DNA from 4 places in the Bacillus sp. NPDC094064 genome. Region 2 is predicted to be linked to each of the others. Evidence: riboswitches for the same ligand, from Rfam matches in the RefSeq annotation. Region 2 holds a riboswitch; each other region holds the start of a gene.
The links. Region 2 has a riboswitch for thiamine pyrophosphate ahead of thiM (hydroxyethylthiazole kinase). Riboswitches for the same ligand answer to the same signal wherever they lie in the genome.

Region 1 (3,210 bases), on a different contig from region 2:
GATTGCAGACGGTGACGGTAAAATGTACATCTCATCTACAATTCTTGCGCCTATTTCCCACATAACAAGTAAAATACTAGAAAGTGTAATGGCAGGAACTAATTCTTTCAATCGGTTCATCATACAAGTACCTGCCTTTGTAACATACTAAGAAGTTCCTCTTTCAGCGCTAACACGTCCGGTTTATATAAATCCTTTCGTGTTCTGTTATGGCCAAGTGGCACAATTCGCTCAGTCAAAGTCGTTATCGGTTGCTGTTCCACTACTAAAATTCGATTCGAAAGGAACAATGCTTCTTCAACATCATGAGTAATGAATAAAATTGTTTTTTCCCACTCTTTCCATTGTTCAAACAACCATTCTTGCAAAGAAGCCTTCGTTAAAGCATCTAACGCGCTAAACGGTTCATCTAATAACAATATCTCTCCGCCTGTTAACAATGTTCGAATAAAAGATACACGCTGTCTCATACCTCCAGATAAATCTTTCGGATATTTTTTCTCGTATCCTTGTAAACCAAATTTATGCAACAGTTCCTTTGCCTTCACTTGCGCTTCTTTCTTCTGCACACCTTGGCACTCTAGCGGCAGGGCCGCATTTTCAATAATCGTTCTCCATGGCAGGAGCATATCTTTTTGGGGCATATACCCTACAGGATGACTCTTTGTTTCTGTCAGCTCTATCTTTCCAGCGCTTGCTTCTTCTAAGCCTGTTATAAGGCGAAATAAAGTACTTTTCCCACAACCACTTGGTCCGATAATACTGACAAATTCTTTATCTTGTATAGAAGCATTTAATTCACTGATGATTGGTTTCTCATCATAATGAAAAGAAACATTATGAAACTGTAGTATGTTCTTGCTCCTCAAATCCCCACATCTCCTTACGATAGGACATATCCCAGAATAAATATTCAAATCGGCTGGAATATAAGAAAATCTCCTCTAATCGTTCTAACTCTTTCTCTGACTTTCCAACTGCCATTTCATTTAATAAATCAATTAACCAAACACAAAGATTACCGTATTCTTCAGAACTATATCCTTGAATCCATTCGCCAAAGAACTCATGATCTCTTGCTCCCGGAATATCATTTAAACGCTTTCCAATTTCCCAGTAACTCCACATACACGGAAGAAGTGCTGCGATTAATTCTGCAAGTGTGCCATTTTGAGATACTGACATCATATAGTTTGTATAAGCTAAATTTTTAGCAGATGGTTTTGCAGATTCCATTTCTTCTACAGAAATACCCAGTCGTTTTGCATATTGTTTATGAATCGTCATTTCTCCATTTAATATTCCATCAATTTGTTCAGCAAATTTCCCCATTATTTGTGGGTTCGTTGCCTTTACAACACCAATTGCATATAGCTTTGCATAATCTAATAGATATAAATAATCTTGAATAATATAATACTGAAATCTATCTTTTTCTAACGTACCATCCCCCATACCTACTACAAACGGATGATTATGACTTTTCTCCCAAACAGGTTGCACAGTTTCTAATAATCTATCGCAAAACTTCATTTCTATTTCCCCCTTCAATATATATATCTAAATAAAAAAACCACTTCTATATAAGAAGTGGTTACAGCAAATAAAATTATACATTTATTCGTTGTTCCACTTCCCTTCGCTAGTATTACCTAGATCAGGTCTGTAAGGGTTAAGGATTAGTCCTCTCTCAGCACATCAAGCACCCCTAGTGGTTTCAATATGAAATTTTTAAATAAAAAAGCCCCGTTTCTATACGCAAAGAAACGGGGACTCATAGTTAGTGTCCGAATTGCTTCCCTACGCTAGCATAATCTAGATCAGGTAATGAAAAGGATCAAAGGCTTACGGCCTACTCTCAGCTGGCAACACCAGCTCTCCTAGCAAACTATAAAATTATCACTGTCAGTATAACACCGTAATAAGACATCATCAACTGTTTTAATTTTCTCAATTGTCAACAAAATCATCAAGCTATACAATAATTATATTCCATTTTAGAAAATGATATCCTAATTAATTGGATTAAAAAGAATCATTATCCTCAAAAAATTTATTTTTATATTGATTTCATATTACATTTATGTGAATACCCCCACTATATTATATCTTTATACTATAATAAAATTACAACTATACAACTAGAGGAGGTCTCTATTATATGAATATGAAAGCTACTGCTTTAACAGCAACTACTGTCGCAATTGCTTCTTTACTACCTTCTATGGGCGAAACAAATGTACAAAAAGCAAACGCTGAACAATTATCTAATGTTAAAACTGGATATGTCAAAGTCGACCAAGCAACTTTACATAAAGAAGACAATACAAATAGCACATCTATTGATACGATCCGCTTTAATACGAAAGTGAATATACTTGAAACAACGAATGATTGGTATAAAGTATCTGTTAATAATAAAGTAGGTTACGTACAAAAAGATGCTATTCTACTAAAAAACAAACTTCAATCTAATAATCAATACATCGTCAATGCTAATGCATTAAACGTTCGCTCTGAACCTAATTTAGAGTCTTCAATTTTAGATGTATTACCAAACGGTAAGTTCATTACCATTCAAGAAGAACAAGGCGAATGGTATAAAATTTTACATAATGGTCAAACAGGTTATGTACAAAAAGCATTCATATCTAATGGTTCACAGCCTTTAGTAAAAGGAACTACAGTTCAAAATAATACGAAGTACACAGTTGCAACACCAAAACTTAATGTACGTAGTAATGCTAGTACAAGTAGTGCTCTACTTGGTTCATTACAAAATGGTACACAAGTACAAGTAGTAGAAACTGTAGGAACTTGGTATAAAATTCGTTTTGGTACAGGATACGGATATGTGGCAAAACACTATATAGTACAAAATCAACCGCAATCACAAGCTCAAACAGCTCAATCTTCTTCAATTCCAGCTGCTTTCAAATTTCCTACTCAAGGAAAAGTTAGCTCAACCTTTGATATGCGCTGGGAACAAATGCATTATGGTATAGATATTGCAGCACAAGGTAACGTCTCTATTCAAGCTGCTGCTGCAGGTAAAGTTGTGAAATCTTATTATTCAGCTAGTTATGGTAATGTCGTGTTCATCTCCCATCAAATAAACGATAAATTATATACAACCGTTTATGCTCATATGAAAGACCGCACTGTACAAGTTGGTGATCAAGTACAAACTGGGCAATTAGTAGGTCATAT
Region 2 (3,210 bases):
AAACTCTTCCTTACTTCCTTTACTAGCTCCTTCGTACTTTCATAAGGAGATTCCGCTAAGCTAATCGCAGAAATAATAGAGACACCATCCGCACCTGCTTCTATAACAGAAGCAGTATTTTCAATCGTAATCCCACCAATACCGACAATCGGTATCATAATTCCTTGTTCTCTAAAATGAGCTAATCCTTTCGTTCCTTGAACAGCTTTCGTGTCTTTTTTTGTACTCGTTGGGAAAATAGGTCCAACGCCTAAATAGTCAGCTCCATTTTCAATTGCCCAGCGTGCTTCTTCAATTGTATGTGTAGATACACCGATAATTTTATCACCCATTTTTTCACGAACAGAAGTAATTCCTTCATCATCCTGTCCAACGTGAACACCATCTGCATCTAGTTCAATGGCTAATTCAACATCGTCATTTACAATAAACGGTACACCATACTCCTTGCAAAGTGCTTGCACCTCTTTGGCAAACTGTAAACGTTTCTCGCCCGTTAAAGCTCCTTCTCCCTTTTCACGAAACTGGAAAAGTGTCACTCCGCCATCTAACGCTTCTTTCAATACAGCTAACGGATCTTTTATGCAGTTATTACTTCCCATAATAAAATACACTTGCAATAGCTTTGACATTTTATCTATTTCAATGCGTGCCATTTCTTTCACTCCCTCTTACTCTAGTTCCTCAATCTTTCCATATTTCTCAATATCATCAGAAGTTGTATTTGCTAACTGATTTAAAAATTCAATTTGGAAACTACCAGGTCCTTTTTCTACTGTTTTAGCAGCTGCTAGTTCCGCTGCTACTCCATAAAATGTTAATGCTGCCGCGGCTGCCTTTACATAATCTTTTTCTACCGCTGTAAAAGCTCCTATTACAGAAGTTAGTAAACACCCTGTTCCCGTAACTTTCGTTAAGATGGGATGGCCATTTCGAATAAGAACAGTTTTCTCTCCATCTGTAACAACATCTTCTTTTCCAGTAATAATCGCCACTGTATTCAATTCGTCTGCTGCCTGCTTTGCAATACTTACAACATTGCCATTTCCAGTACCAGCGTCGACCCCTTTAATTTCCCATCTCTCATTAATAACGTTAGCTATTTCAGCTGCATTTCCGCGGATAACAGCTAAATCGATTTCAGCTGGAATATGTCTCGCAACTTCTGTTCGATACGACGTTGCTCCTGCGCCAACTGGATCAAACAGTACTGGTACATTGTTCACATTTGCTGATTTACCCGCAAGTAACATCGCTTCTACTTCTTCAGGACGAAGTGTTCCCATATTTAAAACAAGAGCTCCAGCAATACTAGCCATTTCTGCTACTTCTTCTTTTGCATACGCCATTACAGGCGATGCCCCTAACGCTAACAAACCGTTCGCCGTAAAATTTGTGACAACAACATTTGTAATATTATGAACGAGCGGATTAGACTCTCTTACTAAATCCACTACTTTACTAATTTCTTGTACATTCATTTTTTTCATCTCCTAACTATAATGGTGGGAGATACACAAAAAGACACTTTGCGTACGCAAAGTGTCTGAATATGTGCTTTTACACTCTCCCTACGCTGGCATTATCCAACAGGTTCAAATGGTCAATGACGGATTAATAGTCATACTCTCAGTTTGCATCCACAAACTCCCATGTGTTTATTATTCATCTATTTCAAAGTCTACTCTTATTCTAATAAAATAACAAGTTCTTTACCTTTCCATATTTGTTAATTTAAATTGTATACAATAAAAAAGAATTGCCCATCAAAACTTTAGAAGGACAATTCTTTTTATTTAATCAAATTTTAATTTCTTTAATGCTTCTGCGAATGGGTTATTTAATGGTTCTTCTTCTTTATTCTGTTGTTTCATATATTTTTGAACGTCACGCTTATCAGCCTTGTTACCTGATTCTTTTTTACGTCGCTCTTGGAATGTTGATAATTTCTCACGATAGCCACATTTACATGCGAAAATTTGGCCTGCACCTTCACCACGTAATTCTAATTTCTTTTTACATTGCGGGCAGCGCGCGTTTGTAGTACGGGATACATTTTTACGGTGACCACATTCACGATCTTGGCATACGAGCATTTTGCCTTTTTTACCGTTTACTTCTAGCATCGGTTTACCGCAGTCTGGACAAGACTTCGTTGAAATGTTGTCATGTTTATATTTTTTATCACTCGATTTAATTTCAGAAACAATTTCTTTCGTATAGTTCTTCATTTCAGAAATGAATACTTCTTTTTTCAATTTACCTTTTGCGATAGCCTCAAGCTTTTGTTCCCATTCACCAGTTAATGTAGGAGATTTTAATTCTTCTGGTACTAAATCAAGTAACTGACGACCTTTTGAAGTAATATGAATATCTTTACCACGTTTTTCAATTAAGAATGAATTGAATAGCTTGTCGATAATATCTGCACGTGTCGCTACAGTACCTAATCCGCCAGTCGATTTTAATGTATCAGCAAGTTGTTTATTGTGCGTATCCATATATTTTGTAGGATTCTCCATCGCTGAAAGTAAAGTCGCTTCGTTAAATCGTGCAGGTGGCTTTGTTTGACCTGATGTTTGCATAAGTAGCTTTACACTTAATGTATCGCCCTTTTCAATGTGAGGTAGAAGCTGCTCTTTTACGTCATCCGTTACATCATCTTCTTCAAAGCGATTTTCATATACTTCTTTCCAACCGGCATGTAGAATTGTTTTTCCTCGTGCAATGAACGTTTCATTACTAACTTTTGTGCGTAACGTTAGTTGCTCATATTCGAATGCTGGGAATAACACTGCTAGGAAACGTTTTACAACTAAATCATAAATTTTACGTTCTTTATCTGTGAAGGCTGAGAAGTTAACATATCCTTCTGTCGGAATAATTGCGTGATGATCGCTTACTTTACTATCATCAACATATGATTTATTAGGCTTGATAGGCTTTTGTAGTACTTTATGTGCTAAAGAACGGTATTCTCCGACGCCACATGCTTTTAAACGTTCTGGAAGTGTTCCGACGATATCGGATGAAATGTAACGTGAATCTGTACGAGGATATGTTAGCACTTTATGTTGTTCATATAACTTCTGCATAATGTTTAACGTTTCTTTAGCAGAGTAACCAAACTTTTTATTTGCATCACGTTGTAATTCAGTTAAATCGTAAAGACCAGGAGAGAATGACTTCTTCGGCTTTTTATCGATTTCC
Region 3 (3,210 bases), on a different contig from region 2:
ATTACAAATGATCACCGTTTACTCGTTATTTTAATCGGATTTTCATTTGGAGCATTTTTGGAAGGAGCAGCAGGGTTTGGGGCCCCAGTAGCGATTACGGCGGCGCTTCTTGCAGGTCTTGGATTAAATCCTTTATATGCAGCTGGTCTTTGTTTAATCGCAAATACGGCGCCGGTAGCGTTCGGGGCAATGGGAATTCCAATTACAGTTGCTGGACAAGTAACAGGTATTGATCCGCATAAAATCGGACAAATGGCTGGACATCAGTTACCGTTCCTATCATTATTTGTTCCGTTCTTTATCGTATTTTTAATGGATGGATTTAAAGGTGTAAAACAAACTTGGCCTGCGTTATTTGTAGCGGGTAGTTCATTTGCAATTACACAATTCATTACAGCGACATTCTTAGGACCAGAACTTCCGGATATTACATCAGCGCTTGTAAGTTTAGTAAGTTTATCGCTATTCTTAAAAGTTTGGCAGCCGAAAGAAATTTATCAATCGAAGCAAGCGGATGGTGAAGTAGCAGCAGCAACAACTACGGCAGATATGCCGAAACTAACAGTAGGAAAAGTAGTAAAAGCATGGTCTCCGTTCATTATTTTAACTGTAATGGTAGTCATTTGGAGCCAAAGTTTCTTTAAATCGTTATTCGCTCCGGGGGGCGCATTAGAGAGTCTTGTATTTAAGTTTGAGGTACCAGGTTTACACAATTTAGTAATGAAGGCGGAGCCAATTGTAAATAAACCGACGCCTTACGAGGCAATTTTGAAGTTTGACGTAGTATCAGCAACAGGAACAGCAATCTTAATTGCTTGTATCATTTCTATCTTTATTTTGAAAATGAGTGCAAAAGATGCAGTAGCGACATTTAAAGAAACGTTAAACGAACTTAAGATGCCAATTCTATCAATCGGATTCGTATTAGGGTTTGCCTTTATCGCAAACTATTCTGGTCTATCTTCTACACTAGCATTAGCACTAGCTGGAACTGGCGGATTATTCCCGTTCTTCTCCCCATTCTTAGGGTGGATTGGCGTATTCTTAACAGGTTCCGATACGTCAGCGAATGCACTGTTCTCGAATTTACAAGCAATTACAGCGCAGCAAGTCGGTGTATCTGAAGTACTTCTCGTTGCAGCAAATACAACGGGCGGTGTAACAGGGAAAATGATTTCTCCGCAATCGATTGCAATTGCTTGTGCGGCAGTTGGACTTGCTGGAAAAGAATCAGACTTGTTCCGCTTCACGGTGAAACATAGTTTGTTCTTCGTCATTATTGTTGGTATTATGACGTATGTTCAAGCATATTATTTAACGTGGATGATTCCATAAGTGACAAAAGAAATAAAGTTTGCATTTTTCGGATTATCGTGTATGATGGGAAAGTATTGAAAATTAAATCAGTGATAAACTAGGGGTGCCTAACGTATGCGTAGGCTGAGAGAGAAGCGTGTGAACTTCTTAACCCTTTGGACCTGATCTGGCTCGTACCAGCGTAGGGAAGTTAACGGCTTTACATAATGATGTCTTTTATGAGCCAGGTCCTTATTTTTTTATGGACCTGGCTCTTTTTATTTTGGCATGCGCTGGCCATATCTCGTCCTTGTCACGAACAGGGGGCAACAAAAGTTATGAAACAATCTGTTTCGGCTGAGCAAATTGAATTGAAATCGAGTTTACCAGGGAGTAAGAAAGTATATGTGGATGGACCGCGCGCAGGTATGAAAGTGCCGATGCGTGAGATTGAACAAAGCGAAACGAACGGCGTCCAAAATCCACCAATCCGTGTGTATGATACGAGCGGTCCTTATACGGATCCCGAGTATAAAGTGGAGCTGGAAAAGGGGTTGCAGGCGCCGCGCCATTCTTGGATCGTGGAGCGCGGGGATGTAGAGGCATACGAAGGGCGTGAGGTGAAACCAGAGGATGACGGTGTGAAAGTGGCTTCGAAACATACACCTGTTTTCCCGCAAATGGATCGCCAGCCGCTTAGAGCGAAGCAAGGTGCCAATGTAACGCAAATGCATTATGCGCGTAACGGTATTATTACGTCTGAGATGGAATACGTTGCGATTCGTGAAGGAGTAGAGCCTGAGTTTGTTCGTAAGGAGATCGCAGAAGGCCGTGCTATTTTACCAGCGAATATTAACCATCCGGAAGCAGAACCGATGATTATCGGGCGTAATTTCCACGTGAAGGTAAATGCAAATATCGGAAACTCTGCTGTATCTTCTTCTATTGCAGAAGAAGTAGAGAAGATGACGTGGGCGACTCGCTGGGGTGCAGATACGATTATGGATTTATCTACAGGTAAAAACATTCATACGACGCGTGAGTGGATTATTCGTAACGCACCGGTACCAGTTGGAACAGTGCCGATTTATCAAGCGCTTGAAAAGGTAAACGGAATTGCAGAAGATTTAACGTGGGAAGTGTATCGTGATACGTTAATTGAGCAAGCGGAGCAAGGCGTTGATTACTTTACGATTCACGCAGGTGTATTACTTCGTTACATTCCAATTACGGCAAAGCGTACGACAGGTATTGTTTCGCGTGGTGGTTCAATTATGGCGCAGTGGTGTTTATTCCATCATAAAGAAAACTTCCTCTATACTCATTTTGAAGAGATTTGTGAAATTATGAAGCAGTATGATGTTTCGTTCTCTCTAGGAGATGGATTACGTCCAGGGTCGATTGCAGATGCAAATGACGAAGCACAATTTTCTGAGCTTGAAACACTTGGTGAATTAACGAAAATTGCTTGGAAGCATGATGTGCAAGTTATGATTGAAGGACCTGGGCATGTACCAATGCATTTAATTAAAGAGAATATGGAGAAAGAACTTGATATTTGTCAGGGCGCGCCATTCTATACACTTGGACCGTTAACGACAGATATTGCACCAGGTTATGACCATATTACATCGGCAATTGGAGCTGCAATGATTGGCTGGTTCGGAACGGCGATGCTTTGTTATGTAACGCCGAAAGAACATTTAGGATTGCCAAATAAAGATGATGTTCGCACAGGGGTTATTACGTACAAAATTGCAGCACATGCGGCTGATCTTGCGAAAGGGCACAAAACGGCTCATCAGCGTGATGATGCACTTTCAAAAGCACGCTTCGAATTCCGTTGGCGTGATCAATTTAATCTATCTTTAGATCCTGAACGCGCGATGGAATATCACGATGAAACGTTGCCGG
Region 4 (3,210 bases), on a different contig from region 2:
AAATACAACAGTCGCCTGACTATTAGGGAAGAATACTCCTGCAAATAATGCATATACAGGTAAACGTGCTGAACAAGACATAAATGGTGTTACTAAAATTGTAAGTAAACGCTCTTTCTCCTGTTCAATTGTTCTTGCCGCCATAATACCTGGAACGTTACATCCAAAACCGATAATCATCGGAATAAAAGCTTTACCGTTTAAGCCAAAGAACTCCATAATTCTATCCATAACAACTGCAATTCGCGCCATATATCCTGAGTCTTCTAATAATGAAATGAAAAAGAATAGTGCAAAGATTTGTGGCACGAATACTAACACAGCACCAACGCCGGCGATAATACCTTCTGTAACGAGTGCTTGAATAAAATCAGAGGCACCAACACTTGTAAGTCCAGCCGTTACCCAATCCGTAAGCTGCCCACCAAAAAAGCCATCTAACATATCAGATAACGGTGTCCCAATCCACGTAAACGTAACCTGAAAAATAAAAAACATAACTGCTAAAAAGATTGGAAGTCCTAAAATTTTATGTGTAATTAACTTATCGATTTTTTCCGAAAAAGGAATTTTCCCTTCTTTCTCATGCTTCATAACATTTGTTTTTAACTTTTCAATATACGCTTCACGAGTTTTGTAAATGTGCTCCTCCAACGTACAATCAAGTTTTCCTTCTAAGCGAGATCGAACGGCTACAAGTTCCTTATAAATTGGTAGTGCTTTCATTTCTTTTTCTACTACTTCGTTATTGCTTAGAAATTGAAGGGCTAACCATCTCGGATGCTCATAATTCGCTGTCTCTAAAAGAGCAATTACTTCTCCAATTCCTTCATCCATTTGTACACCATATGAAATAATGAATGGTTCTTTCTCTTTTTTGCCATTCTCTTTAAGAGTCGTAAGTAATTCTTCACAGCCTTTTCCGGTTCTTGCGATGACAGGAACGACTGTTACACCTAATATTTCTGATAATCGTTTTACATCAATAACAATTCCTCTTTGCTTCGCCACATCAACCATATTTAAACCAATTGAAACCGGCTTACCAAACTCAAGTAATTGCAACGTTAAATGCATATTTCGCTCAAATTGCGAAGAATCCACAATATTTAACATATGATGAAATTCGTCTGTTAGTAGAAAATTCGTAACGACACCTTCATCACGTGAAACTGGATTTAAATCATAGACGCCTGGTAAATCAATTAATGTTCCTTGCTTATCTTTTAATTTACCAACCTTTTTTTCTACTGTTACACCGCTCCAATTTCCTACATACTCATAAGAACCAGTAAGCGCATTAAATAATGATGTTTTCCCTGTATTCGGATTCCCTAGCAAAGCTACCTTATTCACGCTAATTCCACCTTTATCATTTTCGCGTCACAATGACGAATACTAATTAACTGCCCACGACACTCCAATGTACAAGGACCTTTAAACATCGCTTTCTGCTTTATACGAAGCTCGCTTCCTTCAGAAAGACCAAAAGCAGCCAGTCTTCTTTTTAATAACTGATCTAACGACTGAATACTTTTTACTAACACTTTCTCACCAATCTTAATATCTACTAAACTCATAACCTTCCCCCTCAGAAGAGAATGATAATTATTTTCAAGAAAATTATAGCATACTCTATTTCATTTGGACTATACCTTTTTGCTTCATATTTATTAACATTTCAATACAATTATATTTCAATAATTGTCATACTAGATTCATTTGCCATTCTCATCCATTTCGCTTACAATAAACAATAGCAAATAAAGAATCTCGTTATTACAGGGGGAGCCATGCCGCTGAGAGGGAACACTTCGTTCCGACCCTTCGAACCTGTTAGTTAATGCTAACGCAGGGATTGTGCAAACGTCCGAAATACATACCTCTTTTTTATTTACGTATTTCGTATCCTCCTATGATATCTATTCTTTTTTGTATAACTTGGATTTAGGGGGAGACAACATGCGTAACACCAATTTACAAGCGATGATCGAATCTGCTATTCTTGCAGCCTTCGCCATGATTATCGACATTTTACCACTATCACTTAAACTTCCAACAGGTGGTTCCATTTCATTTGCAATGATTCCTATTTTTATTATCGCATACCGCTGGGGCTTCAAAATGGCTTTCTTAGGAGGCTTAATTTGGGGACTATTACAAATTGTTGTAGGTGATGCTTACATTTTAACACCTATTCAAGCATTCATTGAATACTTCATTGCCTTTGCTTTTATCGGATTTGCTGGTTTATTCTATCGTCCAATTCAAAAAGCACTTGCAGTATCTAACGAAGACCAATCCAGTTTGGGTAGCCGTAAAGATAAACCCGCATCAAAACAAAACAAAAAAAAGAACGCACTTGTTTACATTATTCTTGCCACATTTGTCGGTAGTTTCGCTCGCTACTTCTGTCACTTTATCGCCGGTATTATTTTCTGGGGACAATATGCACCAAAAGGTCAATCTGCTGTGCTATATTCATTAATTGTAAACGGTAGTACAATGATTGGTTCTTTCGCTTTATGTACAGTATTACTACTCCTTTTATTTAGAACTTCACCACGCTTATTCAAAAGCATCGGTGCTTCTCAAATGAATACATCAAAGAAGAGCGCTTAATTAGCGCTCTTCTTTCATATCGTAATATCAATTAAAAATACAATAAATGCGCAAAAGAAAATAAATACCATTATACTTAGCCACTTGCTATGCACGGTTTATCGACTCCTTACACAACCTCATTTTCTAACTAAATTATACCCTTTAAAAATAAAGATTAGATAAAGATAATATAAAAATAAATAAAAAAAGCGTAGATCATATTGTCTACGCCTTTTTCGGTAAATAGAAGTAAAATAACACACCATCCCCTGTATTCTTTACCCCATATTCAGCATCGTGTAGTTCTAAAATATTCTTCGAAATGGCAAGACCAAGCCCCGTTCCACCTTGTGAACGCTGACGAGCTACATCCACACGATAAAAACGATCCCAAATTTTATCTAATTGTTCTTCTTCAATGTGAGTACCTGTATTTTCAATACATACTTTTATGCGATCCTTCTCATCTATTGTAGAAATAATAATATCCTCTTTATTTGGTGTATAACGAATTGCATTCGTAATGAAATTTACGATGACTTGTTCAATCCGACCTTGATTTGCTATCACTTCAAATGAACGTATATTTTTATGAACACAAAGTTC

Region 1: another riboswitch for thiamine pyrophosphate. It lies ahead of tenA (thiaminase II); the one in region 2 lies ahead of thiM (hydroxyethylthiazole kinase).
Region 3: another riboswitch for thiamine pyrophosphate. It lies ahead of thiC (phosphomethylpyrimidine synthase ThiC); the one in region 2 lies ahead of thiM (hydroxyethylthiazole kinase).
Region 4: another riboswitch for thiamine pyrophosphate. It lies ahead of thiT (energy-coupled thiamine transporter ThiT); the one in region 2 lies ahead of thiM (hydroxyethylthiazole kinase).

Annotation. Positions count from the first base shown of each region.
Region 1 covers NZ_JBNNUI010000007.1:3,442-6,651, reverse strand. The annotation lists gene ACQKNI_RS16580 (ABC transporter permease) at 1-120, opposite strand, end outside; gene ACQKNI_RS16575 (ABC transporter ATP-binding protein) at 120-869, opposite strand; gene tenA (thiaminase II) at 838-1,533, opposite strand; TPP riboswitch at 1,618-1,720, opposite strand; TPP riboswitch at 1,781-1,892, opposite strand; gene ACQKNI_RS16565 (SH3 domain-containing protein) at 2,162-3,210, shown strand, end outside.
Region 2 covers NZ_JBNNUI010000010.1:96,865-100,074, forward strand. The annotation lists gene thiE (thiamine phosphate synthase) at 1-656, opposite strand, end outside; gene thiM (hydroxyethylthiazole kinase) at 672-1,481, opposite strand; TPP riboswitch at 1,552-1,664, opposite strand; gene topB (DNA topoisomerase III) at 1,797-3,210, opposite strand, start outside.
Region 3 covers NZ_JBNNUI010000005.1:252,339-255,548, reverse strand. The annotation lists gene lldP (L-lactate permease) at 1-1,335, shown strand, start outside; TPP riboswitch at 1,407-1,522, shown strand; gene thiC (phosphomethylpyrimidine synthase ThiC) at 1,635-3,210, shown strand, end outside.
Region 4 covers NZ_JBNNUI010000004.1:335,028-338,237, forward strand. The annotation lists gene feoB (ferrous iron transport protein B) at 1-1,356, opposite strand, end outside; gene ACQKNI_RS12305 (FeoA family protein) at 1,353-1,580, opposite strand; TPP riboswitch at 1,775-1,876, shown strand; gene thiT (energy-coupled thiamine transporter ThiT) at 1,963-2,622, shown strand; gene ACQKNI_RS12315 (sensor histidine kinase) at 2,830-3,210, opposite strand, start outside.